2 regions of the Streptomyces sp. NPDC059009 genome follow, and region 2 is predicted to be linked to the other one. Evidence: predicted binding sites of a transcription regulator. Region 2 holds the regulator's gene; the other holds the start of a gene.
The links. Region 2 encodes HspR, which represses chaperone genes until heat shock. Its sites were predicted from a motif close to TTGAGNNNNNNNNNCTCAA; they were not measured.
Positions count from the first base shown of each region.

Region 1: the regulator HspR is predicted to act here: its motif matches at 1,423-1,441, upstream of dnaK (molecular chaperone DnaK).

Region 1 is NZ_JBHYJB010000054.1:9,452-24,742, forward strand. Features, by position in the region: gene ACFWYM_RS38955 (DUF6345 domain-containing protein) at 1-590, opposite strand, end outside; gene ACFWYM_RS38960 (OsmC family protein) at 927-1,352, shown strand; gene dnaK (molecular chaperone DnaK) at 1,499-3,397, shown strand; gene narI (respiratory nitrate reductase subunit gamma) at 3,747-4,472, opposite strand; gene narJ (nitrate reductase molybdenum cofactor assembly chaperone) at 4,469-5,044, opposite strand; gene narH (nitrate reductase subunit beta) at 5,137-6,735, opposite strand; gene ACFWYM_RS38985 (nitrate reductase subunit alpha) at 6,770-10,450, opposite strand; gene ACFWYM_RS38990 (hypothetical protein) at 10,668-11,147, shown strand; gene ACFWYM_RS38995 (helix-turn-helix domain-containing protein) at 11,137-11,973, opposite strand; gene ACFWYM_RS39000 (4a-hydroxytetrahydrobiopterin dehydratase) at 12,066-12,371, shown strand; gene ACFWYM_RS39005 (methyltransferase domain-containing protein) at 12,450-13,184, shown strand; gene ACFWYM_RS39010 (hypothetical protein) at 13,220-13,684, opposite strand; gene ACFWYM_RS39015 (hypothetical protein) at 13,681-14,166, opposite strand; gene ACFWYM_RS39020 (helix-turn-helix transcriptional regulator) at 14,240-15,291, shown strand, end outside.
Region 2 is NZ_JBHYJB010000046.1:36,434-51,724, reverse strand. Features, by position in the region: gene ACFWYM_RS36105 (hypothetical protein) at 1-789, opposite strand, end outside; gene ACFWYM_RS36100 (glycosyltransferase family 2 protein) at 786-1,700, opposite strand; gene ACFWYM_RS36095 (hypothetical protein) at 1,739-2,461, opposite strand; gene ACFWYM_RS36090 (sugar transferase) at 2,600-3,190, opposite strand; gene ACFWYM_RS36085 (UDP-glucuronic acid decarboxylase family protein) at 3,337-4,335, shown strand; gene ACFWYM_RS36080 (LCP family protein) at 4,339-5,388, shown strand; gene ACFWYM_RS36075 (polysaccharide biosynthesis tyrosine autokinase) at 5,500-6,954, shown strand; gene ACFWYM_RS36070 (low molecular weight phosphatase family protein) at 7,005-7,583, shown strand; gene ACFWYM_RS36065 (polysaccharide deacetylase family protein) at 8,158-9,162, opposite strand; gene ACFWYM_RS36060 (class I SAM-dependent methyltransferase) at 9,159-10,043, opposite strand; gene dnaK (molecular chaperone DnaK) at 10,232-12,103, shown strand; gene grpE (nucleotide exchange factor GrpE) at 12,103-12,780, shown strand; gene dnaJ (molecular chaperone DnaJ) at 12,817-14,010, shown strand; gene ACFWYM_RS36040 (heat shock protein transcriptional repressor HspR) at 14,017-14,469, shown strand; gene ACFWYM_RS36035 (hypothetical protein) at 14,584-15,087, shown strand; gene ACFWYM_RS36030 (LuxR C-terminal-related transcriptional regulator) at 15,146-15,291, opposite strand, start outside.

The DNA.
Region 1 (15,291 bases), on a different contig from region 2:
GTCTGCCCGGCCCGCCACTTGTCCCAGAACTTCTTGCCGTAGTCCGGGCTGTCGATGCTCGTCGTCTCGAAGCCGAAGATCATCCGGAAGCCGATGTTGGGCCCGCCCCAGGTACGGATGGGGGAGTGCCCGTCGAGGACGCGCAGCGAGTTGCAGGTGGACCAGAAGATGTAGTTGACCTTCTCGTTGCCCAGCGACATCCGGTTGGAGATCGCGTCGCTGCGGCCGTCCCAGACCGCGCCGAGTGGCGCGAAGAAGACGCCGTTGCCGTCCATGCCGCCGTGCCCGGAGTGGTACACGGCGCACACCGCGTCCATCCCGTAGCGGTCCTGCCAGTTGTCGTACGTCTCCTCGTACGCCCACACCTGCGCGCCGCCGTCCGCGAACCAGAAGTTGCGGTCGTAGAACTGCTGGAGGTACGCCAGCCAGCCGGTGGCGTCCTCGTGCGTGTGGTAGAGAGTCGCCTGGTTGACGAACTTCTGGATGCTGAAAGCCCCCCACCAGCCGAACGTCGAGTCGCGGTCACCGGCTGCTCCGGGTTTCTCCAGTTGAAGCGGAGACGGACCCCGGTCCGCGTAATTCATGCGCATGACCTAACCCCCTGCAGTGGACTTCTCACCCCTGGCTCTCCCTGGGGTGAGAGGGGCCTCAAAGTGTCACCGCGACGGGTGCTTGGACAGGTGGCATTCCAGACATCTGGCGTGCGCAACGGGCATATCGTGCGCCCCTGGTGTCCCGGTGGAGGGCGCATCCGGGGTGGTACGGCGGTCACTTGGGAGAGGCGCCGGTGGGGCCCGGTGAGGATCTGCCGCCCCGACGTGTCCCAGGCGTCCGTGGCCGGTCCTGCACACGGCTCGCCGTGCGGTGTGGTCGGATGGGTGCTTACGGAACGTCGCTCACCGAACACCACCGAAGGGATCCGCATCGTGGCTACCACGCGCTCCGCGCACACGGTCTGGGAAGGCAGCCTCACCGAGGGCTCCGGCACCGTGACCTTCGACTCCTCCGGCATCGGCCAGCAGGCGGTGTCCTGGCCGTCCCGCGCCGAGCAGGCCAATGGCAGGACCAGCCCCGAGGAGCTCATCGCCGCAGCGCACTCCAGCTGCTTCTCGATGGCCCTCTCGCACGGTCTGACCGGGGCGGGCACCCCGCCCACCAAGCTCGTCACGTCGGCGGACGTCACCTTCCAGCCGGGCACCGGCATCACCGGCATCCACCTCACCGTCGAGGGTGAGGTGCCGGGCCTGGACGAGGCCGCCTTCGTCTCGGCCGCCGAGGACGCCAAGGCCAACTGCCCGGTCAGCCAGGCCCTTTCGGGGACGACCATCACGCTGTCGGCGAAGCTCGCCTGACGCCGCACCGCCGCACCTCACCGACTGCCGCGCCCCTTTCGAAGGGGCGCGGCAGTCGTGCTGTGCGGTCTTGACAGGAGCCCACTCAAGTTTTGTGCTGGAGACCTGGATAGCGGGGTGCGGACAACCGGGAGAGGGGACGGGACATGGCTCGTGCGGTCGGGATCGATCTCGGGACGACGAACTCGGTGGTGGCGGTCCTGGAGGGCGGCGAGCCCACCGTCATCGCCAACGCGGAGGGGGCACGCACCACTCCGTCGGTCATCGCCTTCGCCAAGAACGGCGACGTGCTGGTGGGCGAGGTCGCCAAGCGGCAGGCGGTCACCAACGTGGAGCGCACCGCACGGTCCGTCAAACGCCATATGGGTGAGGGCGGTTGGCGCTTTCCCGAGAGCGGCTCCGTGGACGGCACCCGCTACACCGCGCAGGAACTGGCCGCGCGCGTGCTGCAGAAGCTGAAGCGCGACGCCGAGTCCTATCTGGGCGAGGACGTCACCGACGCGGTCGTCACCGTCCCCGCCTACTTCGACGACACCCAGCGGCAGGCCACCAAGGAGGCCGGGGAGATCGCCGGCCTGAAGGTGCTGCGGATCATCAACGAGCCGACGGCGGCCGCCCTCGCGTACGGCCTCGACAAGGCCGACGAACAGCTCGTCCTCGTCTTCGACCTGGGCGGCGGCACCTTCGACGTCTCGCTCCTGGAGATGGGCGAGGGTGTCATCGAGGTGAAGGCCACCAACGGCGACACCAAGCTCGGCGGCGACGACTGGGACCAGCGGATCGTCGAGCACCTCGTGCAGCAGTTCAAGAACGCGTACGGGATCGACCTCGCCAAGGACAAGATGGCGCTCCAACGGCTGCGCGAGGGCGCCGAGAAGGCGAAGATCGAGCTGTCCTCGTCCAGTGAGACGGACATCAACCTCCCCTACATCACGGCCTCCGCGGACGGCCCGCTGCACCTGGCGGAGAAGCTGACCCGGGCCCAGTTCGAGGCGCTCACCGCCGATCTGCTCGACCGCTGCAAGGAGCCCTTCCACCAGGCGGTCCGGGACGCGGGCGTGCAGCTGTCCGCCGTCGACCACGTGATCCTGGTGGGCGGCTCGACGCGGATGCCCGCCGTCACGGAGCTGGTGCGCGAACTCACCGGCAAGGACCCGCACAAGGGCGTCAACCCGGACGAGGTCGTGGCGGTCGGCGCGACGCTCCAGGCGGGCGTCATCCGCGGCGACGTCAAGGATGTCCTGCTGCTCGACGTGACCCCGCTGTCCCTCGGCATCGAGACCAAGGGCGGCATCATGACGAAGCTGATCGAGCGCAACACCACGATCCCCACGCGCCGTTCGGAGACCTTCTCCACGGCGGAGGACAACCAGCCCTCGGTCGGCATCCAGGTCTTCCAGGGCGAGCGCGACATCGCCGCGTACAACAAGAAGCTCGGCGTCTTCGACCTCACGGGCCTGCCGCCCGCCCCGCGCGGCGTCCCGAAGATCGAGGTCACCTTCGACATCGACGCCAACGGCATCATGCACGTCTCGGCGAAGGACGAGGCCACGGGCCGCGAGCAGCGCATGACGGTCACGGGCGGCTCCGCGCTCCCCAAGCAGGACATCGACCGGATGGTCAGGGAGGCGGAGGAGCACGCGGAGGAGGACCGCAAGCGCCGCGAGGCCGCCGAGACGCGCAACCAGGCGGAGCAGCTCGTCTACCAGACGGAGCGCTTCCTGCGCGAGAACGAGGAGCGCGTCCCGGTCGACACGAAGACCGAAGTGGAGGCGGCCGCAGGGGAGTTGAAGGCTCTTCTGAAAGACGGCACGGACACGAACGCGATGCGCGCGGCGGCAGAGAAGCTCGCGACGGTCAGCCAGAAGATGGGCCAGGCGATGTACGCGAACGCGCAGTCCGAGCAGTCCGCGCAGGCCACGGAGCAGCCGCCGCAGGACGCATCGGCCCAGGAGGACGTCGTGGACGCGGAGATCGTCGACGAGGACAAGGAAGGCAAGGGGGACAAGGGGGACGGCAAGGGCGAGGGAGGGGCGAAGGGCTAGGGCCTGCGGGACGAACCAGAAACCCGCTGCTGGTGCGGGAACGATCAGCTGGAGTCGGCGAGTTCACCGGACATGATGAGTACGGTGTGGCTGGTCGTCAGCGGAGCCGGCGCATTGGGTGCGGCTCTGTTCGCCGCGGATCGCGTCCTGTTATGGGCCGAGAGGCGGGGCTGGATCTACTGGCGCAAGCGCAAGGGCCTGTCGTCCATGGGCGCGGACTTCCTGCAGGAGATCACGCCCGGGGCGCAGGCCCAGAAGCGCGCCATGGAGCAGGAACGCGTACGCAAGAACGTCAGACCTGCGGAAGATCCGCCCTTCCACGTCGACCTGGACGCGAAGGTGGTCCGTATCAGGACCCCGTCCGCTCCCACCCCCGCCGCGGCGGCCGCGGCCCCATCTGCTTCGGGTCGCGGCTGCGGTACACCACATACGGCCGGAACAGATACTGGACCGGGGCGCTGAACATGTGCACGAGGCGGGTGAAGGGGAGCAGGGCGAACAGGGCCATGCCGATGACGGCGTGGATCTGGAACGTGAGCGGGACGCCCACCATCGCGTCCACCTTCGGCTGCAGCGTGAACAGGCTGCGCGCCCACGGGGCGATCGAGTCGCGGTAGTTGTAGCCCTCGTCCAGGCCCGAGTTGGTGAGCTTGGCCCACATGCCCATGATGATCGCCGCGAGCAGGAAGACGTACATCACCTTGTCGTTGGTGGTGGTCGCGCGGAACACGGGCGCGTTGGTGCGGCGCCGGTAGATGAGCATGAAGATGCCGAGCACCGCGAGCGCGCCCGCCGCCGTGCCGCCCCACAAGGACAGCCGGTGGTAGGCGAGTTCCGTCATGCCGACCTTGTCCGTCCACGACTCGGGGATGAACAGGCCCATGAGATGGCCCACCAGCACGAAGAGGATGCCGTAGTGGAACATCGGTGACGCGATGTTGAGGAGCTTCGACTCGTAGACCTGCGACGAGCGCGTCGTCCAGCCGAACTTGTCGTAGCGGTAGCGCCAGATGAGGCCCGTGACGAGCAGCACGAAGGCGACATACGGGAGGGCGCCCCACAGCAGCGTGTTCATGATCGGTCTCCGGTCAGTACGGGCAGCAGCCGGGTGGCGCCGAACGGTTCGAGGCCGACCTCCTCGGTCGGCGGCCCGGAGCGGGCCAGGGCCTGCGCCTCGGCGCGGTCCTTGGGCGAGGGCCCCGGCAGCGTCGCGCAGACCGCTTCCAGCACGCGTGCGTAGGGCGTGCCGTGGTCGGTGAGGGCCAGGCGCAGGAGCTCCAGGCCGCTGCGGTGCTCCTCCAGGAGCAGCGGGCCCGCCTGCGCGGAGAACTCCAGGACGGCGGGCAGGAAGTCCGGCAGCTCCTCGCCGGTGAACTCCAGGCCGTGCTCCCGGTAGATCTGCTTGAAGCGGACCAGGGACATCCCGCGCCGCCGCGTGTCGCCGTCCCGCCACCAGCTCAGGTACAGGCTGTGCCGGTTCTTGAAGTCGAAGACCCGCACGTAGTCCTCGGCGAGCTCCTGCGGGGGAGTGGACTCCGCGTAGGAGAGGAAGTCGGCGAGCTTCGGGGCCGCAGCCCGCAGCAGGGGCAGCCGCTCGTGGAACTCCGCGTCGGGGTAGGCCAGGCAGAGCGCCGCGGCCTGGTACAGGACGGCGTGCGACGGCGCCGGGGACGCCTTGCGCGCCGCGGTCCTGCTCGACCTGCTCGACTTGCTGGACCGGCTCGACCGGCTCGGCCTGGTCACGGGCGCTCCTCCACTTCGGGCTCCTTGTCGGCGGTCTGCCGCTCGCGCAGCGCGTGGAAGTTCTCGATCGTGACGAGGGGCAGCTGCTTGCGGCCCGAGTCCTGGCCGAACGGCCCGTCGCCGCCCATGCCGGGGCCGTCCTCGTAGTCGAGGCTGCACGAGTCCGGCAGGGCCGACTCCTCCAGCGCCTTCGCGTCGCCCATCGCGGCCGTCGGGATGACGTAGCGGTCCTCGTACTTGGCGATGGCGAGCAGGTGGTACATCTCCTCGATCTGCGCGGCCGACATGCCCACCGACTCCGCGATGGAACGGTCCGGCCGGTCCCCGAGGTTGATGGCCCGCATGTGCGAGCGCATCGCGGCGAGCTTCTCCAGGGAGGAGCGGACCGGGCCGACGTCACCGGCCGTGAAGATCGACGCGAGGTATTCGAGGGGGATGCGCAGGGTGTCGATCGCCCCGAAGAGGTTGTCCGCGTCCTCGCCGTCGTGGCCGGTCTCGGTCAGCGCGTCCACGACCGGGGAGAGCGGCGGGATGTACCAGACCATCGGCATCGTGCGGTACTCCGGGTGCAGCGGGAGCGCCACCTTGTGCTTGCTGATGAGGGCGTGCACGGGGGAGCGGCGGGCCGCCTCGACCCAGTCGTGCGGGATGCCCGCCTTCTCGGCCGCGCGCTGCACCTCCGGGTCGTCCGGGTCGAGGAAGACGCCCAACTGGGCCTCGTACAGCTTGTGTTCGTCCGGTTCGGAGGCGGCCTCGGTGACCTTGTCGGCGTCGTAGAGGATCACCCCGAGGTAGCGGAGGCGGCCCACGCAGGTCTCCGAGCAGACCGTGGGCAGGCCCACCTCGACGCGCGGGTAGCACATGGTGCACTTCTCGGCCTTGCCGGTCCTGTGGTTGAAGTACACCTTCTTGTACGGGCAGCCGGTGACGCACTTGCGCCAGCCGCGGCAGTGGTCCTGGTCGACCAGGACGATGCCGTCCTCGGACCGCTTGTACATCGCGCCCGAGGGGCAGGAGGCGACGCACGCCGGGTTCAGACAGTGCTCGCAGATCCGCGGCAGATAGAACATGAAGGTCTGCTCGAAGGCGAACTTGACCTTCTCGGCGGCCTGTTCACGGGTCTTGGCCACCATCGGGTCGAGGTCGCCGTGCTCCGGGGCGCCGCCCAGGTTGTCGTCCCAGTTCGACGACCACTCGATCTTCATCGGCTTGCCGGAGATCAGCGAGCGCGGCTTGGCCACCGGGTAGTCGTCGCCCAGCGGGGCGTCGGTGAGGTTCTTGTACTCGTACGTCCAGGGCTCGTAGTAGTCCTTGACCTCGGGCAGCTTCGGGTTGGAGAAGATCTCCAGGAGCGACTTGATGCGGCCGCCCTGCTTGAGCTTCAGGGCGCCCTTCTTGTTGAGCTCCCAGCCGCCCTTCCACTGGTCCTGGTCCTCGTAGCGGCGCGGATAGCCCTGCCCGGGGCGGGTCTCGACGTTGTTGAACCAGACGTACTCCATGCCGTCCCGGTTGGTCCACGCCTGCTTGCAGGTGACCGAACAGGTGTGGCAGCCGATGCACTTGTCGAGGTTCATCACCATCGCGACCTGTGCCATGACGCGTCCGATAGTGGCTTCGCCACGGGGCATGTCAGTACTCCACATCCTGCGAGCGGCGGCGGATGACCGTCACCTCGTCGCGCTGATTGCCGGTCGGGCCCAGGTAGTTGAACGCCCAGGACAACTGGGCGTAGCCGCCGATGAGATGGGACGGCTTGAGGATCACGCGGGTCAGGGAGTTGTGGATGCCGCCGCGCTTCCCGGTGGCCTCGGCCTTCGGGACGTTCACGGTGCGCTCCTGCGCGTGGTGCATGTACACCGTCCCCGCGGGCATGCGGTGCGAGACGATCGCGCGGGCCACGACCACGCCGTTGCGGTTCACGGCCTCGATCCAGTCGTTGTCCTTGACCCCGATCGCGTCCGCGTCCTGCGGCGCCATCCAGATGCACTGGCCGCCGCGCGACAGCGACAGCATGAACAGGTTGTCCTGGTACTCGGAGTGGATCGACCACTTGTTGTGCGGGGTGAGGTAGCGGACCGTCACCTCCTTCGTCCCGTCGGGCCCGAGCCGTGGCTCGCCGAAGAGGCGGTTCATGTCCAGGGGCGGCCGGTAGACCGGCAGCGCCTCGCCCAGCTCGTGCATCCAGTCGTGGTCGATGAAGAAGTGCTGGCGCCCGGTGAGGGTGTGCCAGGGCTTGAGGTGCTCGGTGTTGAGGGTGAACGGCGCGTAGCGGCGCCCGCCCGACTCGCTGCCCGACCACTCCGGGGAGGTGATGACGGGCACCGGCTCGTGCTGGGTGTCCGCGTAGCTGACGCGCTTGCCCTCGTGCTCGGCGGCCAGGTGCGCCATCTCCTGCCCGGTGCGCGCCTCCAGGGTGTGGAAGCCCTGCGTGGCGAGGCGGCCGTTGGTGGTGCCCGACAGGGCGAGGATGGTGTTGGCGGCCTTCACCGCCGTGTCCATCGCGGGCCGCCCGTCGGCGGGGCCGCCGCGCACCACGCCGTTGCGCTCGCGCAGCTCCTCGACCTCCTGGTCGGGGCGGAGCATGATCCCCTTGGCGGGCAGGCCGAGTTGCTCCACGTTCGGGCCGAGCGCGATGAACTTCGCGCCGATCGCCGTGTAGTCCCGCTCCACCACCGCGAGCCCCGGCATCGTCCTGCCGGGCACCGGCTCGCACTCGCCCTTGCGCCAGTCCAGGACCACGCCGCCGGGCTGGGCGATCTCGCCCGGGGTGTCGTGCTGCAGCGGCGTCGCCACCAGGTCCTTGCGGGTGCCCAGGTGGTCCACGGAGAGCTCGCTGAGCCGGTCGGCGATCGCACGGAACGCGTCGAAGTCGGAGCGGGCCTGCCAGGGCGGGTCGACGGCCGGGGTGAACGAGTGCACGTACGGGTGCATGTCCGTCGTCGCGATGTCGTGCTTCTCGTACCAGGTCGCCGCGGGGAGCACCACGTCCGACAGGAGCGTCGAGGAGGTCTGCCGGAAGTCCAGCGACACGAGGAGGTCGAGCTTGCCCTCGGGCGCCTCGTCCCGCCAGGTGACCGTGGTGGGCCGCTCGTCGGGGGCGGCCTCCTCGGCCCGCAGCGACGAATGGGTGCCCAGCAGGTGCTTGGTGAAGTACTCGGCGCCCTTCGCGGACGAGCCGAGCAGATTGGCCCGCCACAGGGTCAGCACACGCGGCCAGTTCTCCGGGGCGTCGGGATCCTCGCAGGCGAACTTCAGCGTGCCCGCCTTGAGTTCGGCCACCGTGTCGGCCACCGGGTCGGAGGTCTCCCCGAGCTCCAGGGAGCTGCGGTCGAAGGTCGGGTACGAGGGCATCCAGCCCGAACGCGCCGACAGCGCAAGGCAGTCGGCGCCCGTCATCCCCTCGAACTGCCCGGTGCCCAGCGGCGAGGACAGCACGTCGGCGGAGAACTTGTCGTAGCGCCACTGGTCGGTGTTGGTGAACCAGTACGCGGTGCCGATCATCTGGCGCGGCGGCCTGCTCCAGTCGTTGGCGCTCGCCAGCGTCGCCCAGCCGGTGATCGGCCGGCACTTCTCCTGGCCCACGTAGTGCGCCCAGCCGCCGCCGTTGCGGCCCTGGCAGCCGGTGAGCTGGAGCAGCGCGAGGAAGCCGCGGTAGATGGTCTCCGAGTGGAACCAGTGGTTCGTCCCCGCGCCCATCAGGATCATGCAGCGCCCGCGCGACTTCTCCGCCGTAGCCGCGAACTCCCGCGCGATCTTCACGCACTGGGCCGCCGGGACGGAGGTGTGCGCCTCCTGCCAGGCCGGCGTGCCGGGCGTCTCCGCGTCCTCGTACGACGCGGGCCACTGCCCCGGCAGCCCCGGGCGCGAGACGCCGTACTGGGCGAGCAGCAGGTCGAAGACCGTGGTGACCAGCGGCCCGTCCTGCCCGCCGAGCCGGGTCGCGGGCACGCCCCTGCGCACCACCTCGCCCCGGCCCTGACCGTGCTCGCCGCCCTCCGTGTCGAAGCGGGGCAGCAGCACCTCGACGCCGCTCGCGACGTCCGCGTCGTGCAGCGACAACTGCGGCTTGATGTTGCCCAGTTCGAGGTTCCACTTGCCCTTGCCGGACTCCGTCCAGCGGAAGCCGAGCGAGCCGTTCGGGACGGCGGGCTGGCCGGTCGCCTCGTCGAGCACGACGGTCTTCCACTCGCCGCCCTCGCCGGGCTGGTTCAGGTCGCTGGCGCGCAGGAACTTCGACGGGACGTAGCCGCCGTCCCTCTCGGTGAGGGTGACCAGGAAGGGCAGGTCCGTGAACTTCCGTACGTAGTCGGTGAAGAAGTCCACCTGCCGGTCGACGAAGCACTCCTTGAGGACCACGTGCCCCATCGCGAGCGCCAGCGCGCCGTCCGTGCCCGGGTGGGGGTGCACCCACTCGTCGGCGAACTTCGTGTTGTCGGCGTAGTCCGGGGAGACCACCACGACCTTCTGGCCCCGGTAGCGGGCCTCCGCCATCCAGTGCGCGTCCGGGGTGCGCGTGACGGGGACGTTGGAGCCCCACATCATCAGGTAGGCGGCGTCCCACCAGTCACCGGACTCCGGTACGTCGGTCTGGTCCCCGAAGACCTGCGGCGAGGCCACCGGGAGGTCCGCGTACCAGTCGTAGAACGACAGCATGGGCGCGCCGATGAGCCCCATGAAGCGGGCCCCCGCGGCATGCGACACCTGCGACATCGCGGGGATCGGGGAGAAGCCCGCGACCCGGTCCGGGCCGTACGTCTTGATGGTGTGCACGTGCGCGGCCGCGATGATCTCGACGGCCTCGTCCCAACTCGCCCGCACCAGGCCGCCCTTGCCGCGCGCCTGCTGGTACTTCCTGCGCCGCTCGGGATCGCCCTGGATGTCCGCCCACGCCAGGACCGGGTCCTTCAGGCGGGCCTTCGCCTCCCGGTACATCTCCACGAGCACGCCCCGCAGATACGGGTACCGGACGCGGGTCGGCGAGTACGTGTACCAGGAGAACGCGGCGCCGCGGGGGCAGCCGCGCGGCTCGTACTCGGGGCGGTCGGGGCCGACGCTCGGATAGTCCGTCTGCTGGGTCTCCCAGGTGATGATGCCGTCCTTGACGTACACCTTCCAGCGGCAGGAACCGGTGCAGTTCACCCCGTGCGTGGAGTTCACCACCTTGTCGTGGCTCCACCGGTCCCGGTAGAAGGCGTCCGCCTCCCGGCCACCGGTGAGGGACACGCTGTGCAGGTCGGGGGCGGCGGTGCCGCGGCGGAAGAACTTCCCCGCACGCAGGAGTGCGGCACCGGGCTCGGTCGTCTCAGTCACCCTTGGCTCCCTAGGTCTGCCTCTTGCCGAACCTAGGGGCGGGGAATGGGGGGCACACCCCTGTGAGGGCCGTATGGGTTGTTTGACCGGGGCGCGGTCTTACCTCTGACGTAATCGACCCTCAGCCCGCGCCTCGGCACAGTGATGTCACCGGGTCCGGTCCGGCGCACTCCGGACCGGACCCGGGCCCCGAACCCGGCAAGGAGGCTGATCCGCCATGTCTGCACCGTCTGCGTCGTCCACGTTCCAGCTCACCGCCCTCGCCCGCACCACCGACCCCACGGCGATGCTGCGCCGCTTCCTCGGCCTCGACGCCGTCGTCACCGGCGTGAACGGGCTCGCCTACGCCGCCGCGTCCGGGCCCCTGGGACGGCTGCTCGGCGTCGACGGTGAGCTGCTGCTCACGCTCGGGCTCGGCCTCGTCGTGTACGCGGCGGGGGTCGGCGTGCTCGCGGCCCGGACGCGGCCGCCCGTGCTCGGCGTGCGGGCCGTCGTCGAGATCAACGCCGTCTGGGCGGTGCTCAGCGTCGTCGCGCTGGCCGCATGGTTGTCGCCGAGCGCCGCGGGGGCCGTGTGGATCCCGCTGCAGGCCCTGGTCGTGGCCGGGTTCGCCGCGGTCCAGCACGGGGCGCTGCGGGCCGGGCGGGCGAACGCGGCGGGCGCGGCCGGCCCGGCGGGCCCGGCGCTCAGGGCGTGAGGGTCTGGAGGTACTTGACCGTCGCCGGGTCGGCCGGGAGCAGCGTCTCGATGGCCAGCTCGGCGACCGTCACGTCCATGGGCGTGTTGAACGTCGAGATCGACGACACGAAGGACAGCTCGCGGCCCTCGTGGCGCACGCGGAGCGGGAGCGCGAAGTACGGGACGTCGGTGCCGTCGGCGAAGGCGTCCTCGCCCGGGTCCGCCACCGGGTAGGCCGCCACCTCCTCGTACACCGCCCGCAGTGCGTCGGAGCGCTGCAGCGCGATCTGCCGCTCCATCTGGTGCAGCAGGTGGCCGCGCCACTCGCGCAGGTTCAGGATCTTCGGCGCCAGGCCCTCGGGGTGCAGGGTCAGGCGCATCGCGTTGAGGGGCGGCTCCTGGAGGTGCTCCGGGAGGCCGTCCATGAGCATCGCGATGCCGCGGTTGGCGGCCACCACCGTGTACGAGGCGTCGACGACCAGGGCCGGGTACGGCTCGTATCCGTGCAGCAGGCGCTCCATGCCCTCGCGCAGCGTCTCGAAGGCGGGGTCGTCCATCGAGGTCTCGGTGAAGCGCGGCGCGTAACCCGCCGCCAGGAGAAGGTCGTTGCGCTCCCTGATCGGCACGTCCAGGTGGTCGGCGAGACGCAGCAGGAACTCCTCGCTCGGCCGGGACCGGCCCGTCTCCACGAAGCTGATGTGGCGGGCCGAGGAGTCGGCGCGCAGCGCGAGGTCCAGCTGGCTGATCCGGCGCCGGGTGCGCCAGCCGCGCAGCAGCGGCCCGACACCTGTGGCCGGATCCCTCGCGTCCTTCGCTTTTCCGTTGGCGCGCGCGGCAGTTGTCATGCCGAGAACCGTAGTCGAGGAGTGGCGTGCGGTGGGTGTGTGGGGCAGGCTGAGAGCTCCACATGTGCGCGGACCTGGAAGGAGCGGTGAGCATGGCAGTCGAACCGCTGTCGCAGAAGGACATCGAGGACCGGCTCGCGGAGCTGCCGGGCTGGTCGGCCGACGACGGCAGGCTCAGCCGCACCTACCGTCTCGGCACGCACTTCGCCGCCACCGCGATGGTCGTGCACATCGCCCAGGTCCAGGAGGAGCTCGGCCACCACTCGGACCTCACCCTCGGCTACAACACCGTGTCCCTGTCCGTGAACACGCACAGCGCGGGCGGCGCCCTGACCGAGCTCGACTTCGAACTGGCGCACCGGGTCCAGGAGTTGGCGCCCGGACACGGCGCTGAGTGAACGACCAGGACGACCAGGACGACCAGGACGACCGAGGCGACCAAGACGACCGAGACAACTGAGACGACCGGGGCGACCGTGCTCGACTACGCCGAAGAGGCCGACCGTTACGACGCGAGCCGCGGCGGCGAACCCCGCGCCGAGGCCGCCGCCGCTGCCGTGCTCGGCCTGGTGCCGCCCGGCGCCCGCACCCTGCTGGACGTCGCCTGCGGCACCGGCCTCGTCACGCGCCGACTGGCCAGGAACGGCCTGGCCGTGACGGGGGTGGACGCCACCGAGCGCATGGCGCGCATGGCCGCAGGACGCCTTCCCGGCGCCGTCGTCATCGGCGACAGCCGCCAACTCCCCTTCCCCGACGCCTCCTTCGACGCCGTCTGCGCGGTGTGGCTGCTGCACCTGCTCTCCGGGGAGGAGGAGACGGCCACGGTCGTCGGGGAGTGTGCGCGCGTGCTGCGGCCCGGCGGGGTCTTCGTCACGACCGTCGACAAGGCCGCCGCGCACGACGTGGGCAGCGACATCGACGCGGTCCTCGCCGACCGGCCCCGGCGCCCCTCCGCCGACGCGGCGGCCCTGGTCGCCGGGCACGCGGCCGGTCACGGTCTCCACCGGATCGGAGCCGCCCGTTTCCGGGGCCACGGGCAGGGCCGCTCCCCGCGCTCCACGGTCGCCGACCTGCGGCGCGGCTGGTTCACGCAGCTCGCCCCCGACGCCCCCCTGAGCCGCCGCTTCGCGGCCGAGCTCGCCCGCCTCCCGGAGCAGGAAGTCCCGCGCCCGGACCCGGAGTTCACGCTGCACGCGTACGCGAAGCCCTGAGCCGCCGCCCTGCGGGCGCCTGGCCCCGGGCGGCGCTAGCTCCGCCGCGTGAACGCCATCGACCAGTTCTCCACCCATGTCTCCCCGCCGTCCAGTGAGAACGCCTGCTCCCACCGGGCCGTGGTGCGCGAGATGCCTGACCAGACGAACCGCACGCGCACGTCCTTGCCGTCGTGGGTGTCGTCGCCGTGGAACTCGCCGCGCCCGTCCTCGCCGAACGCCCCGAACACGGGCGGGAAGAGGCGCCCCGTACGGTCCGTGGACCAGTTCAGCGACCACTTCCGCGTCGTCGGGTCGAAGAGCCGCAGCGTGAGCCCGGTCCAGCCCTGCTCCGGCACCGGCATCTCGTCGATGTTGGCGGCCCCGCCGAACAGGCTCCAGCACCGGTTCCGCGCCGAGAACTCCTCCCAACCGCTGTGCGGATCAAGGAAGTCGAGGCGGCGGCGGTGCGCCACGTCCCAGTCGCCGAAGAAGAAGTCGAAGTCGTGGGCGGTGCTCATGCGGCGAGGTCTCCTGTCGTGGCGCCGGGGCGGGAGTCGGTGAGATAGGCGTCGAGGTCGGGAACGTCGGGGGCGAGCACGTGCCGTATCCACGCGTCGCGTTCGTGCTGGATCGGCGGCAGCTCCCACACACAGCCGATCCACGGCACGTCCGGGGTGATGAAGTGCGTCGGGTCCGTGTCCGGGCAGCCCAGCGCGGGCTGGCCCGCCGCCGCGCCCTTGAAGTGCAGGACGTTGTCCCACACCCAGCTGTACGCGTTGAGATAGGCGCCGCTGTCGCCGCCCCGGTGCAGCACCACGAAGGTCGCGGGCGGCGTCGTCCCGTCCGGCTCGGGGAGCAGCCGGGGCAGGATCGCGTACGCCGCCTCCGCCACCTCCGGTGCGATGCCCGCCGGGTCCGTGGTGACGTGGTAGCGCTTGATGTGCCGGCCGGACACCTGGAACGGCGGCCGCACGGTGATCAGTTTCTCCTGGAAGGGCATGGCAGGAAGCTAAAGCCGCTTCACTGACATCCTGTGTCAGTGAAGTCGGCGACGATTCGGCGAAAATGGCGCGGTGAAGTCCAGCCGACTCGTCTCGATCCTGCTCCTGCTCCAGACCCGTGGCCCGATGACCGCCGCCCGGCTCGCCACCGAGCTCGAGGTCTCCGTGCGCACCGTCTACCGCGACATCGAGGCGCTGTACGCGGCCGGGGTCCCGCTGTACGGCGACGCGGGCCACGCGGGCGGGTACCGGCTGCTCGACGGCTACCGCACCCGGCTCACCGGCCTCACCACCGGCGAGGCCGAGGCCCTCTTCCTCGCGGGCGCGCCCGGACCCGCCGCCGAGCTCGGCCTCGGCCCGGTCCTCGCCGCCGCCCAGCTCAAGGTCCGGGCGGCGCTCCCGCCCGAGCTGCGCGGCCACGCCGACCGGATCAGCGCCCGCTTCCACCTCGACGCCCCCGGCTGGTACGCGGAGGAGGATCCGGTGCCGCACCTGCCCGCCGTCGCCGACGCGGTGTGGAACGGCCGGGTCCTGGACGTCCGCTACCGCCGCTGGCGCGCGCCCACAGAGGTGGAGCGGCGGCTGCGCCCGTACGGCCTGGTCCTCAAGGCGGGCCGCTGGTACGTGATCGCGGCGGCATCTGCCGGGTCCGGGTCCGGGGCTGCGGCTGCGGCCGGGGGCGAGCACCCGCGCACGTACCGGGTGGACCAGATCCTCCGACTCGACGTGGCGGACGAGGAGTTCACGGTCCCGGACGGCTTCGACCTCGCCGCGTACTGGCGGGCGTACCAGGAGTCCTTCCACGCCCGGCTGCACGAGGGCGAGGCAGTGGTCCGGCTCGCCCCCGAGACGCTGCCCCGCCTCACCGGCGCCGCCGCGCGGGCGGCCGAGGCGACGGGCCGCCTGGAAGGGGACGGCTGGACCCGGGCCGTGCTGCCCATCGAGAACGTCCCGCACGCCCACGACGCGTTTCTGCGCCTGGGCGCGGGCGTGGAGGTCCTGGCGCCGGCGGAGCTGCGGGAGCGGCTGGCGGGGACGGTGCGGAGGCTGTACGGGTTCTACGGGGGCGGGCCGAGTCCCACGAGGAGGAGGGAGACGGGGGAGGCGGATGCGCCCTTGCCCGC
Region 2 (15,291 bases):
CCCGGAGCCGGGGCGCAGCAGCAGCCAGCCCGCGCCCATCACGAACGCGGCCAGCCACACCGTGCGGTGCTGGAGCAGCAGCACGACCACGAGGAGCGCCGCGGCCAGCAGGCGGTGCCCGGGGCCCGTCCGGCGGGCGCAGAGCAGGGCCACGGCGGCCTGGGCGACGACGAGTGCGGAGGCCGCGTCGTCGGGCCGCGCGTTCACCAGCTCGCCGCCCACCAGGACCTGGTCGGAGCTGCTGCCGATGCCCGTCCGGGTCCACCACACCACCGCGACCGCCGCATAGAGGGAGGCGAGGAGCGTCCAGATGCGCCAGACCTGGGTGTCGAGGCGGGGGCTCGGCGGGGCGGACGCGGTGTAGGCGGCCGCCACGAGCAGATACGCGAAGGCGCCGCGCGCGTCGTTGCCCGCGGGCTCCAGGCCGTAGGCGCGGGCGCCGGTCACGAGGGACGCCAGCATCAGCAGGGCGAGGGCGCCAAGGGCCGCGTACCCGAGGTGCGGGCGGGTCGTGCGGCGGAGCAGCGCCACCACGGTCGCGACGGCGGCGCAGGCGGAGAGGACGTCGAGGGGGTAGAGGCTGATCAGGCCGAGGTCGAGCGTGGGCACCTGGCCGCGCGCGACGACCTGCCACGCCTGGCCCCCGGCGAGCAGCGCGACCCCGGCCGCCGGGACGCGGACGAGCACGAGGAGCAGCCCGGCGGCGGCGAGCGCGGCGGTGAGGGCGAGGAGGAGCGTGGTGGGTGAGGTGGTGGCGACGGTGGAGGCGGCGGCGGTGGCGGTGGTCATCGGGGGGTGGCCTCGTTCCCGCGGGGGCCCGAGCGCTGTCCGCGCAGGGCTCTGAGTGCCGTCCGCGCGTACGGGGACAGCATCAGGAGCGGAGCCCAGGGCCACAGGTGGCGGAGGCAGTACGCCCACCACTGCAGGGGCGGGAGTTCGCGCTGGGACGTGACGCGGCGCAGTGCCTCGCGCACGCCGATGCCGGGGGCGTGGGAGCCGGTGCCCGGCGGGTTGGTGTCGCAGACGCCGACGTGGCGCGGCGCCACGTACACGGGGATCCCGGCCCGGCGCGCCCGCAGGCCGTAGTCGAAGTCGCCCATGGAGTGCCGGAAGCGGCGGTCGATGTCGCCGAGCCGCTCGCGCACGGGGCGGGGCACGAGGACCACGTTGCCGTTGCAGGTGTCGCAGGGCTCGGGGCGGCCGGTCGGCTCGACCAGGGCGAAGTCGTGGGTGCGCGGGTGCCAGCGGGGGCGGGTGCGGCGGCGGCCGGAGTAGGTGGTGGCGGGGCCGTCCGTGGCGTGCACCGCCCCGGCCAGGACCGCGGGGGCGGGCAGTGCGTGGGCGGTGGCGAGGAGGTGGGCGAGGGCGTCGTCGGCGAGGACGACGTCGTCGTTGAGCCACAACTGGTGGGTCCAGGGCGGCAGTCCGGAGCGGCGGCTGTTGCGGCTGGCGAGGCGCATCCCGGCGCCCCAGAAGACGTCCGTGCCGACCCTCATCACGTCCACGTCGGGGTACTGCTCGGCGACGGCGGCCGCCGTGCCGTCGCCGCTGCCCGCGTCGACGAGGTGGACGGCGAGGGTGGCGCCGGCGGGCAGTCCGCGCTGCCGGTACAGGGCCGCGAGGGCCGCGAGCGTCCTGTCCCGGCGGTTGTGACAGGTCATCAGGACGGCGACGCGGGGGATGTTCACGGGTGTTTCCACGGGCGTCTTCTCTCGGGGCGGCAGAGTGGTTCGGGGTGTCAGGTGGCCGGGGTGGGGACCAGGTGGCGGCCGGCGGGGCGCAGGCCGTCGAGGGCGGCGACGGCGGGGGCCAGGGCGGCCGTCGCGAGGACCAGACAGCCGCGCCGGTCACCGGTCTCGGCGGCGGCGCGGGTGGCCGGGTAGAAGGGCCGCCAGCCCGGCAGTTCGGGGAGGTAGTCCAGGTTGAGCGGGGCGCCGCCGTACCGGGTGTAGGCGTAGCCGGGGTCGTCGTGCACCTGGAAGTCGTCGATCATCACGACCGCGCGGGGCCAGCGGGCGTGGATGATGCGCAGCTCGTCGTGGCGCGGGACGTCCTCGCCCCAGTGCGCGTCCAGGTAGCAGAAGAGGGTGGGGGCGCCGGGCCGGGCGGCGAGTTCGCGCAGCAGGTCCCGGGAGTCGCGGTGGTGGACCGTGACGGACGGGTGGGTGGCGCAGCGCACGCGCGCGTAGCGGACGTAGCGCGGCGACACCTCGGCGGTGTGGACCGGCAGCCCGGAGACATCGCTGAGGAAGGTCGTGGTGACGCCCCGGTAGGTGCCGGTCTCGACGATCTCGTCGAAGGCGACGGCCCGCATCAGCTCGCGCACCAGGCGCTGGCGCGCCCCTTGGCCGTTCATCGGTCCGCCGTAGAAGCGCAGCGGGCGCAGCAGGTCGAGGCGGTAGCCGAGCGGGGCGGGCAGCAGGGAGTCGAGCTTGAGGCGGGCGCGTTCGCTGAGGCGCATGGCGGGCTCCGGGGGGAGGGGGAGGGGGAGAGGGATGCGGGCAGGGGCGTCAGTACGTGGGGTGTCACGGGGTTCAGTGCGAGGGGCCGTACGGGTTCGGTGCGCGAGGGGCATACGGAATCGCGGAGCCGTACGAGGTCAGTGCGCGCCCCGCGCGGTCAGCACCGCCGGGACCGTGCGGGCGAGGATGGCCAGGTCGAGGCGGAGCGAGCGGTGTGCCACGTAGTGCAGGTCGAGCCGGACCATCTCGTCCCAGGTCAGCGAGGACCGGCCGCTGACCTGCCAGAGGCCGGTCAGCCCCGGCGGCACCGCGAGGCGGCCGCGGGCGGGGCCCGTGTAGCCGGAGTCGGTGAGCGGCAGCGGGCGGGGGCCCACCAGGGACATCTCGCCGCGCAACACATTGACGAGCTGCGGGAGTTCGTCGAGGGAGAGGCGGCGCAGGAGACGGCCCACGGGGGTGATCCGGGGGTCGTGGCGGAGCTTGAAGAGGTGGCCGTCCGCCTCGTTGCGGGCGGTGAGCGCCGCCCGTTCGGCGTCCGCGCCCGCGCGCATCGTGCGGAACTTCAGCATCTGGAAGGGGCGTCCGTCGCGGCCCGCGCGCGCCTGCCGGAACAGGACGCCGCCGGGGGAGGTCAGGGCGATCGCGGCGCAGATCAGAGCGGCGGGCAGGGCGGCGAGGAGCAGCAGAACCAGGCTCCCTGCGAGGTCGATGAGCCGCTTGGTCAGCATGCGCGGCGTCCTTTCGTGGGAAATCAGCGTGGTTTGTCACGAAAGATCCGTTTTAAGGCTAGGACTCTCTCACGATGTGCAGGGCCGGGTCGGGCGCCACGCGTGGCCGGACGGCACCAGAACCCCAGAGCGCGAGAGGTACGGGCATGCGGGCCGTAGTGACCGGAGGTGCCGGATTCCTCGGCTCCCATCTGTGCGAGCGACTGCTGGAGAGCGGGTACGACCACGTCGTCTGCGTCGACAACTTCCTCACCGGGAACCCCGAGAACATCGCGCATCTGACGGTCCGTCCGGGGTTCACGCTCCAGGGCTGCGACGTCATCCACGGCCTGGAGGTGGAGGGGCCCGTCGACGCCGTCCTGCACTTCGCCTCGCCCGCCTCCCCGGCCGACTATCTGCGCCACCCGCTCGCCACGCTCCGGGTCGGTGCCGAAGGGACCCGCCACGCACTGGAGTTGGCGACCGCGAAGGGCGCCCGGTTCGTGCTGGCGTCGACCTCCGAGGCGTACGGGGACCCGTTGGTGCACCCGCAGCCGGAGAGCTACTGGGGCCATGTGAACCCGGTCGGCCCGCGCGGCTGCTACGACGAGGCGAAGCGGTTCGCCGAGGCGATGGTCATGGCCTACCGGCGCCAGCGCGGCACCGACGCCGGGATCGTGCGGATCTTCAACACCTTCGGGCCGCGCATGCGCCCGGGCGACGGCCGCGTCGTGCCGACCCTGATCCGCCAGGCCCTGGACGGCGCCCCCCTCACGGTGACCGGCGACGGCTCCCAGACCCGCTCGCTCTGCTACGTCGACGACCTGGTGGACGGCGTGCTGCGGATGCTCGGCGCGGACCTCGCGGGCCCGGTCAACCTCGGCAACCCGCACGAGGTGACGATGCTCGAACTCGCCGGGTGGATCCGCGAACTCACCGGCTCCCGCGCGGAGATCGTCCTGGTGCCGCTGCCCGAGGACGACCCCAGGCGGCGCCGCCCGGACATCGCCCTGGCCGGCGCCGAGCTGGGCTGGACCCCCGCCGTCCCGGTCGCCGACGGGCTGCTGCGGACCATCGAGTGGTTCACGGAGCGCGCCGAACGCCCCGCCCACCTCGCCGAGGTCCCCGCCCCCGCCGCCCCCGAGGCCGGAATGGCGGTGTCCTGAGCCATGGGACGCGTACGACTGCCCCGGCCGTCTGGTCTGTCCCGGCTCCCCGGCCTGCCCCGGCTCTCCGGCCCGCGCCGCCCGAACCTGCGCCGCCTGTGGAAGGTCGCCGCCCTCGGCGCCGCCGTGGTCACCGTGGTGTCGGCCGTCGCCGCCTACGCCCTCTACCGCAAGTTCGACGGCAACATCCGCACCGACGAGTCCGTCGCCAGGGCCCTGGCCCTGCACAGCGCCGAGCGCCCCCGGGCCGCCCACGGCGAGGCCCGCAACATCCTCCTGATGGGCTCCGACTACACCGCCGAGCACGGCAACGGCCGCTCCGACACCACGATGCTGCTGCACCTGTCCGGCGACCGGAAGCGCGCCGAGATCATCAGCGTCCCGCGCGACCTCTACGCCGACATCCCCAGCTGTGCCACGCCGGGCGGCGGCCGCAGCAGGGCCCAGCGCGCCCAGTTCAACTGGGCCTACGAGTTCGGCGGCGCCGCCTGCACCATCCGCACCTTCGAGCGGCTCACCGGCATCCGCGTCGACCACCATCTGGTCCTGCAGTTCGCCGGGTTCAAGAAGATCGTGAACGCCGTCGGCGGCGTCGAGGTGAACCTGCCGAAGCCGGAGCGCGACCCCAATGTGGGGCTCGACCTGCCCGCCGGACGCCAGACGATCAAGGGCGACGACGCGCTCGCCTACGTACGGGCGCGGCAGTACGTCGGCGACGGCAGCGACCCCAACCGCATCCGCCGCCAGCAGGCGTTCCTCACCACCCTCGGCGAGAAGCTGCGCGGCTCCGGCGTCCTCGCCTCACCGACCCGCATCTACCCGGTCCTGGACGCGGCGACGTCCTCGGTCACCGCCGACTCCGGACTCGACTCCCTCGCCGAGCTCTACGGCATGGTCAAGCGGGTCCGCGCGGTGCCCCAGGAGGACATCGCCTTCCTGACGGTGCCCTACCGCACGGCGCCCGACGACGCCGACCGGCTGGTGCTCCAGCAGCCCGCCGCGTCCCGGCTCCTCGCCGCCGTCCGTGCGGACCGCCCTGCTCCGAAGGTCTGAGCACGGCGCGGCGGCCGCCCGAAACGGACGGACCGCCTCCATTCTCGACGCAATTCGAGACGCAATTCGAGCCGCAGTTCTCTCGACGCAGTCAGCCACGAGGAGCGCACATTGGATCTCCGCGGATTCCTGAAGGTACTCGCCAGACGCTGGCGGCTCAGCGCCCTCTGTCTGCTGCTCGGCATCGCCGGCGCGCAGACCGCCACCGCGCTGAGCACCCCCGAATACGAGGCCCGCACCCAGCTGTTCGTGGCCACCCGGGCCGGGGCGGGCAGCACCGAGCTCAACCAGGGGCAGAGCTTCTCGCAGGCCCGTGTCCAGTCGTACGCGGCGATCGTCGCCACCCAGCAGGTGACGCGGCCCGTGGTGCAGCGGCTGCACCTGCCGACCACTCCGGAGGAGCTGGCGACGCGCGTCACCGCCGAGGCGCCCCCCAACACGGTGCTCATCAACATCGCCGTCCGCGACACCGACCCGCGCCGCGCCGCCGCCACCGCCAACGCCGTGGCCACCCGCTTCAGTTCGGTCGTCGAGAGCCTGGAGACCCCCCGCCAGGCGCCCGCCGCCGAGCCCGGCATGCCCGCCCCCGCGGGCCCGCCCGTCTCCCCGGTCTCCCTCGGCACCACCGAGCGCGCCACCACCCCGCAGGAGCCGGTCAGCCCCAAGGCGCTGCTCAACCTCGCCGCCGGGGTCCTCGCCGGACTGCTCCTCGGCGCCGGGCTCGTGGTCCTGCGCGAGACCCTCGACACCACCCTCAAGTCCGGCGAGGCCCTCGGCGCGCTGACCGACCTGCCGGTGCTCGGCGCCATCCCGTACGACAAGGACGCCCCGCAGCAGCCCTTCGCGGGCGCGGGCGGCGGCCACTCGGCGCGCGCCGAGGCGTTCCGCAGGCTCCGCACCAATCTGCAGTTCGCCCAGGTCGACGACCGGCCCCGGGTGATCGCCGTGACGTCGTCGCTGCCCGGCGAGGGCAAGACCAGCACCGCGGGCAACCTCGCCCTCTCGCTCGCCGCGGCGGGCGTGGCCACCTGCCTCGTCGACGCGGACCTGCGCAAGCCGCGGGTGGCGCGGACGTTCGGACTGGTGCAGGACGCGGGCCTGACGACGGTCCTCATCGGCCGCGCGGGCGTCGAGGACGTCGTCCAGCAGGCCCCGCACGGACTCGCCGTCCTCGCCAGCGGCGCCGTGCCGCCCAACCCCACGGAGCTGCTCGCCTCCGAGCGCATGCGCGACGTCCTGCGGCAGCTCGCCGAGCGCTACGAGGTGGTCATCGTCGACACCGCGCCGCTGCTGCCCGTCGCGGACACCGTGGGCCTGGCCCGGCTCGCCGACGGCGCGCTCCTCGTCGTGCGCGCCGCCAAGACCACCCGCGACCAGGTGCGCGGCGCCGCCGAGTCGCTGGGCCGGGTCGGCGTGCGCACCCTCGGCACCGTGCTCAGCATGGCCGCGCTCCCCAAGGACAGCGGCTACGGCAGCTACGGCGACCTGCCCGCCCCCCGCCCCCCGGCGACCCGGCACCTGTCGCCGCCCGCGCCCGCGCTCTCCTACCTCGCGGGCGACAAGTGACCACGGAGGGGCAAGTGACCACGGACGGGCAAGCGGCCATGGAGGGGCAAGTGACCGGTGTGCCACGGGAGTTGACGCCAGACGGGCGCGCCGTCACCCGCGTGCTGTTCGTCTGCACCGGCAACCAGCACCGCTCCGTCCTCGCCGAACGGCTGCTCGCGCTCCGGCTCGGCGCGGACTCGCCGGTCCTCGTCGCCAGTGCGGGCACCCAGACGGAGCGGCGCCCCGGCATGGACGCCGCCACCCGCTCCGTCCTGGAGGAACGCGGCGGCGACGGCGCCGACTTCACCGCCCGGCCGCTCACCGAGGAGCTCGTCGACGGCGCCGACCTGGTGCTCGGCCTCGCACGCGAGCACCGCGAGGCGGCGGTGCGGCTCGCCCCGCTGGCGCTGCGGCGTTGCTTCACCCTGAAGGAGTTCCTGCGCCTCGCGTCCGCCACGGAGCCGGGGCCCGGCGTCATCGCCCGCGCCGCCGCCCGGCGCGGCACCGTCGCCGTGGTGCCCGCCGCCGAGGACGAGGTCGCCGACCCCTGGGGCGCCCCCTACGACGTGCTGCGCGCCTGCGCGGCGGAGCTCGACGACGCGGTCGGGCGGCTCGCGGGGCTGCTGGTGGGGGTGCGTGCGTGGTGAGCGTGCCCGACGTGCGCGTCCCTGGAGCGGCCGTGCCGGGCGTGGTGGCCCGGTTCGCGGGCCGGGCCCGGCAGCAGCGGTGGCGTGAACTCATGCTCAGATTCCCTGAGTTGAGCGAGATGGACGTGCTCGACCTGGGCGGGTCCGCCTCCTTCTGGCACACCGCCCCGGTGCGCCCGGCCTCCGTCACCCTCGTCAACACCGACCCGCACACGGTCCGCGACGAGGCCCCCTGGATGCGCGAGATCGTCGCCGACGCCTGCGAGGGAGTGCCCGGCGCCTACGACGTGGTCGTCTCCAACAGCCTCCTCGAGCACGTCGGCGGCCACGAGCGGCGCCGCCGCCTGGCCGACACGGTCCGCGCCGCCGCCCCGCGCCACTGGGTGCAGACGCCCTACCGCTACTTCCCGATCGAGCCGCACTGGAACTTCCCCGGCATGCAGTGGCTGCCGTTCCAGGCGCGCGTCCACGTGGCCCGGCACTGGCGGTACGGGCACATCAAGCCGGGCGGCCACGCCAAGGCGGTACGGGACGTGGCCGAGGTCGAGCTGGTGTCCCGCACCGAACTGCGGGACTACTTCCCGGAGTCGGAGATCTGGGAGGAGCGGTTCGCCGGGCTGACGAAGTCCCTGGTGGCGGTGGCGGGCGGGGTGCCGCTGCCGCCACCGCGCAGTCGTCGGGCGGCCGAGAAGGCGGCCAACCCGGCCCGGTAGACGGCGGGTTGGAGTCCGGACAGGGCCGTCTCGAAGCGCGCCGGGGTCGTCCGCGTCGACACCCGCAGCCGGCTCAGGCGCAGCGGGTGCCGGTCCGCCGGGTCGGTGAGGCGGTGGTCGTAGCGGAAGCCGGTGCGGTAGCCGAGCCCGGCGAGCAGCCGGTCGGCGCGGGCGTCGAAGTCGCCGTTGGGGTAGGCGAAGGAGCCCGGCGGGGTGCCCAGGTGGCCGGTGAGCAGCTCATGGGCGGCGGTGACCTCCTCGCGCACGACGGTGTCGGCGCAGCGGTCGAGGCGGGGGTGGGTCAGGGTGTGGTTGCCGATCTCGACGCCGCCGTCCCGGAGTTCGCGCAGCTCCTCGGGGGTGAGCTGGGGGCGGCGCGGGGCGCGGGGGAGGCGGGCGCGGGCGCGGCGGAACTCCTCGTACGGGAGCTGCTTGAGCGCGTACTGCTGGGCGTCGCTCAGCCCGTCCCACCAGAAGGGCTCGTCGGTGCCGACGAGCCCCGCGACGACGAAGCAGACGGCGGGGATCCCGCGCTCCCGGAGCAGCGGCAGTCCGTGGGTGAGGACGGAGCGCTCACCGTCGTCGAAGGTGACCAGGACCGCCCGCGCGGGCAGCGGCCGCCCCTCGTGCAGGGCCGCCTCGACCTGCCGCAGCGACACCGGGCACGCGCGCGCGTGCAGGTGGTCCAGCTGGGCGGCGAAGGCGGCCGGGTCCTCGACGCCGTGGTAGCCGAGCACCGCGAGGCGGCGGGCGGCGCGGCGCGTGAAGAGGGGCTGCGCCGGGGAGCGCAGGAGGGCGCGGTCGAGGCCGTGCCACTGCTCGTAGCGGAGGTAGAGGCCGACGCGGCGGTCGGTGGCGGTGCTCACCGGGACGTGCCCGTGGCCTGCGCGCGGGACGACGACGCCGGGGGTGCGGCGGCCGGCGGCAGGTACGAGGCGCCGTAGCCCGCGCCCGGGTGCCAGTGGTGGGCCGGGGCCTCGCGGAAGTGCAGGAAGGAGCGGCCCTCCCGCTCCGACCAGTGGGCCAGCTCCGGCCACAGGTGGCTGGTGGTGGACAGGACGAGCGCACCGGGCGCCAACGCACGTGTGGCGGCGGTCAGTTCGGCGCGCTCGTGCTCGGGGCCCACGTAGGTGTCGAGGAGCAGGAGGCCGGCGTCCCGCCCCGCGAGGTCGGCGAGGGCGGCCGCGGAGTCGCCGCACACGCGGTCGGTGACCTTCGCGTACGGGCCGTGCACCAGCTCTCCCGCGCGCGGGTCGACGTCGACGGTGGTGACGCGGCCTGTGCCGTTGCGCAGCAGGGCGGCGGCGACCAGCGTCGCGGTGATGCCCCGGTGGGTGCCGCAGTCGACGACGAGGGCGGGGCGCAGGGCCCGCACGGCGGCGTATGCGGCGGCCCTGCGTCCGTAGCGCACCAGGTGGTCGCAGGTCCTGCTGCGCGCGCCCGCCGCGAGCCGGGAGCGCAGGGACTCGCGCAGCGCGGCGTCGCCCTCCACCTCGTCGAGGTAGCCGCGGATCTCCTGGACGGGGCGGCCGGTGACGGTCGCGGTGAACCAGGCCAGGTGCTCGCGGTTGACCGGCTCCAGGTCGTACGTGAAGCAGGAGTTCTCGCGCGAGGTGACCAGCCAGCTCGCGGAGCGCCGCAGGACGTTCGCGTTGTAGCGGCCCACTACGGAGAGGCGGAGGGGGAGCGCGGCGAGGGCGGCGAGGGGGCTCGCGGCCAGGCGCCGGGTGAGGGGGGTGGGGTCCACGGGCTCAGAGTAGGAAGCCCCGGTGGGCAAAGCGGGCAGAAGGCTTGCGGCGCCTCGCCCGTGTCGCGTTCCTGCCTGTAAGAGCGGGATAAAAGTTGAGTGGCCTCGACTCAGGTCTGTTGACGATGTCCGATGGGTCATGCATCCTTGAGTCAGTTCCACTCAAGAAGGTATCTGGAGGAATCGAAATGGCACGTGCGGTCGGCATCGACCTGGGCACGACTAACTCCGTCGTCAGCGTTCTGGAGGGCGGTGAGCCCACCGTCATCACGAACGCAGAGGGCGCCAGGACCACGCCGTCCGTCGTCGCCTTCGCCAAGAACGGTGAGGTGCTCGTCGGCGAGGTCGCGAAGCGTCAGGCGGTCACCAACGTCGACAGGACCATCCGGTCGGTCAAGCGCCACATGGGCACCGACTGGAAGGTGGACATCGACGACAAGGGCTTCAACCCCCAGCAGATCAGCGCCTTCATCCTGCAGAAGCTGAAGCGCGACGCCGAGTCGTACCTGGGCGAGAAGGTGGCCGACGCGGTCATCACCGTCCCGGCGTACTTCAACGACTCCGAGCGTCAGGCGACGAAGGAGGCCGGCGAGATCGCGGGCCTGAACGTCCTGCGTATTGTCAACGAGCCGACGGCGGCCGCCCTGGCCTACGGCCTCGACAAGGACGACCAGACCATTCTCGTCTTCGACCTCGGTGGCGGCACCTTCGACGTCTCGCTGCTCGAGATCGGCGACGGCGTCGTCGAGGTGAAGGCCACGAACGGCGACAACCACCTCGGTGGTGACGACTGGGACCAGCGCGTCGTCGACTACCTGGTCAAGCAGTTCAACAACGGCCACGGCGTGGACCTGGGCAAGGACAAGATGGCGCTCCAGCGCCTCCGTGAGGCCGCCGAGAAGGCCAAGATCGAGCTGTCCTCCTCCACGGAGACCACGATCAACCTGCCCTACATCACGGCCTCCGCCGAGGGCCCGCTGCACCTGGACGAGAAGCTCACGCGCGCCCAGTTCCAGCAGCTCACGTCCGACCTCCTGGAGCGCTGCAAGACGCCGTTCCACAACGTCATCAAGGACGCCGGCATCCAGCTGAGCGAGATCGACCACGTCGTTCTCGTCGGTGGCTCCACCCGCATGCCCGCCGTCGCCGACCTGGTCAAGGAGCTGACCGGCGGCAAGGAGGCCAACAAGGGTGTGAACCCGGACGAGGTCGTCGCCATCGGCGCCTCGCTCCAGGCCGGTGTCCTCAAGGGTGAGGTCAAGGACGTCCTGCTCCTCGACGTGACCCCGCTGTCCCTCGGCATCGAGACCAAGGGCGGCATCATGACCAAGCTGATCGAGCGCAACACGACGATCCCGACGAAGCGTTCGGAGATCTTCACGACGGCCGAGGACAACCAGCCGTCGGTGCAGATCCAGGTCTACCAGGGCGAGCGCGAGATCGCGGCGTACAACAAGAAGCTCGGAATGTTCGAGCTCACGGGCCTGCCGCCCGCGCCCCGCGGCGTCCCGCAGATCGAGGTCTCCTTCGACATCGACGCCAACGGCATCATGCACGTGACCGCGAAGGACCTGGGCACGGGCAAGGAGCAGAAGATGACCGTCACCGGCGGCTCCTCGCTGCCGAAGGACGAGGTCGACCGCATGCGCCAGGAGGCCGAGCAGTACGCGGACGAGGACCACCGCCGCCGCGAGGCCGCCGAGTCCCGCAACCAGGGCGAGCAGCTCGTCTACCAGACGGAGAAGTTCCTGGCCGACAACGCGGACAAGGTCCCCGGCGAGGTCAAGACCGAGGTCGAGGAAGCCGTCACCGAGCTGAAGGAGAAGCTCAAGGGCGAGGACACGGCCGAGATCCGCACCGCCACGGAGAAGGTCGCCGCCGTCTCGCAGAAGCTGGGCCAGGCCATGTACGCCGACGCCCAGGGCGCGCAGGCCGCGGGTGGCGCCGAGGGTGCCGCTCCGGGCGGCGAGGCCCCGAACATGTCGAAGGACGACGACGTCGTGGACGCCGAGATCGTCGACGACGAGAAGCCCGGTGACGCGAAGGGCGGCGCCGCCTGATGACTGAGGAGACCCCGGGCCTCGGCGACGCCGAGCAGCCCGACGTCCCCTCCGGCGCCACCCCTGATGACGCGGCGCCGAAGGCCGCCGAGCCCTCCACCGAGGAGGGCCCGGCGGCCCCGGCCGGGGACGCAAGCCAGTCCGTCGGCCTGACCGCCCAGCTGGACCAGGTCCGTACCGCGCTCAACGAGCGCACCGCGGACCTCCAGCGGCTGCAGGCCGAGTACCAGAACTACCGCCGCCGGGTGGAGCGGGACCGGGTGACGGTGAAGGAGATCGCCGCGGCGAACCTCCTCACCGAGCTCCTCCCGACCCTCGACGACATCGGCCGCGCCCGTGAACACGGCGAGCTGGTGGGCGGCTTCAAGTCGGTGGCGGAATCCATGGAGACCGTCGTCGCGAAGCTGGGCCTCCAGCAGTTCGGCAAGGAGGGCGAGCCCTTCGACCCGACGATCCACGAAGCCCTGATGCACAGCTACGCACCGGACGTCACCGAGACGACCTGCGTGGCGATCCTGCAGCCCGGCTACCGGATCGGCGAGCGCACCATCCGTCCCGCGCGCGTGGCGGTGGCCGAGCCGCAGCCCGGCGCGCAGACGGTCAAGGAGGACGGCGAGGCCGCCTCCGCGGGCGAGGCGGACGAGAAGAAGGAGACCGGTGGCCCGGACGAGGGCTGACGGCACTGAGATGAGTGAGGAGGGACGTCGAGGCCGATGAGCACCAAGGACTTCATCGAGAAGGACTACTACAAGGTCCTCGGCGTCCCCAAGGACGCCACCGAAGCCGAGATCAAGAAGGCGTACCGGAAGCTCGCACGCGAGAACCATCCGGACGCCAACAAGGGAAACGCGAAGGCGGAGGAGCGCTTCAAGGAGATCTCCGAGGCGAATGACGTCCTCGGCGACCCCAAGAAGCGCAAGGAGTACGACGAGGCGCGTGCTCTCTTCGGCAACGGCGGCTTCAGGCCAGGCCCCGGCGGCGCCGGCGGCGGCACGTTCAACTTCGACCTGGGCGACCTCTTCGGAGGCGGCGCCCAGGGCGGCGGTGGGGCGGGCGGCGCCGGCGGCTTCGGCGGCGGGCTCGGTGACGTCTTCGGGGGCCTGTTCAACCGGGGCGGCGGTGGCGCGGGGACGCGTACGCAGCCGCGCCGCGGCCAGGACATCGAGTCCGAGGTCACGCTCAGCTTCACGGAGGCGGTGGACGGCGCGACGGTCCCGTTGCGCATGTCGTCCCAGGCCCCCTGCAAGGCGTGCTCGGGCACGGGCGACAAGAACGGCTCACCGCGCGTGTGTCCCACATGCGTGGGCACCGGCCAGGTGTCGAGAGGAGGCGGCGGCGGCTTCTCGCTCACCGACCCCTGCGTGGACTGCAAGGGCCGCGGGCTGATCGCCCAGGACCCCTGCGACACCTGCAAGGGCTCGGGCCGCGCGAAGTCCTCGCGCACGATGCAGGTCCGCATCCCGGCGGGCGTCTCGGACGGCCAGCGCATCCGCCTCCGCGGCAAGGGCGCTCCCGGCGAACGGGGCGGCCCGGCAGGCGACTTGTACGTCGTCGTCCACGTCGACGCCCACCCGGTCTTCGGCCGCAAGGGCGACAACCTCACGGTGACGGTGCCGGTGACGTTCGCGGAGGCCACGCTCGGCGGCGAGGTCAAGGTCCCGACCCTCGGCGGCCCGCCCGTGACCCTCAAGCTGCCACCGGGGACGCCCAACGGCCGTACGATGCGGGCCCGCGGCAAGGGCGCGGTCCGCAAGGACGGCACCCGCGGCGACCTCCTGGTGACGGTGGAAGTAACGGTTCCCACTTCCCTCACCGACTCGGCGAAGGAAGCACTGGAGTCGTACCGGAAGGCGACTGCGGGCGAGGATCCGCGGGCAGAACTGTTCCAGGCCGCGAAGGGAGCGTGACGGAAAGTGGACAGGGACGGCCGCCGACGCAACCCCTACCAACTGACCGACGAAACCCCGGTGTACGTCATCTCGGTGGCGGCACAGCTGAGCGGGCTGCATCCGCAGACACTCCGCCAGTACGACCGCCTGGGCCTGGTCTCCCCCGACCGCACCGCGGGTCGGGGCCGCCGCTACTCGGCCCGCGACATCGAACTGCTCCGTCAGGTGCAGCAGTTGTCGCAGGAAGAGGGCATCAACCTGGCCGGCATCAAGCGCATCATCGAGCTGGAGAACCAGGTCGCCGCGCTCCAGTCCCGCGTCGCGGAGCTCTCCGCGGCCGTGGAGGGAGCCGCCGCCGCCATGCAGCAACGTGAGGCGGCGGTACACGCCTCGTACCGTCGCGACCTGGTGCCGTACCAGGATGTGCAGCAGACGAGCGCGCTGGTGGTGTGGCGCCCGAAGAGACCGGGCGACTAGCAGTCCTCTGCGTATGAGGGGCCGGGAGGCGGGAACCTCCCGGCCCCTTCGCGCGTTGCGGAGGGCGACCTGATCGCTTGATCACCTGATCGTTGTGGGGGAAGTGAGCAACGCATGGCCATGGTGGGCCTGTTCTGGATCGCCGAGGGCGATGTGTACGTGGGCGCGAAGCCGTCGGGCCTGGCCCCCGGCGTCCGCCTGACACCGGAGGGTGTGGTGGCCCTGGGCCACAACCAGTCGGGCCTGTGGCTGTGGGAGGACGTGCACGCCCTGACGGTGGCGGACATCCCCGTGAAGTCCCTGAAGCGCCAGGTGGGCGCGGTGGTGGACCTGGCCCTCACGGTCGGCCTCGGCGGCGCGGACGAGGCCCCCGCGATGACGGTGTGCGTGGAGTCCCCGGACGGCGAGGAACACGAACTGACGGCGTACGTCGCCGCGGCCACGGGCTACTCCCAGACCGAGGTCGACCTCTCCCGCACGCTCCTGTCCCGCCTGGCGGAGGGCGCCGCGACGATGTCCACGACGCTGGCGTCCATGTCGGAGTGGGGCCGCGCGTGGGAGGGCGGGTCGCCCCGGGGGGCTGAGCGGGTGGGGTTGCTGCGGGGGTGGGTGGGATAGCCGAGGGGCGCACTCCGACGTCCCCGTGGCCTGCCGGACGGGCGCGCCACGGCGCAGGTCAGCGGTCTTGCTTGAGGATGCCGGACTCGCCGATGAGGTAGCCGAGCTGGGCGCGGCTCTCGCTGCCGAGGGTGGCGGCGAGTTTGGCGATGTGGACGCGGACGGTGCGGACGTTCATGCCGAGTCGGGTGGCCATCTCCGCGT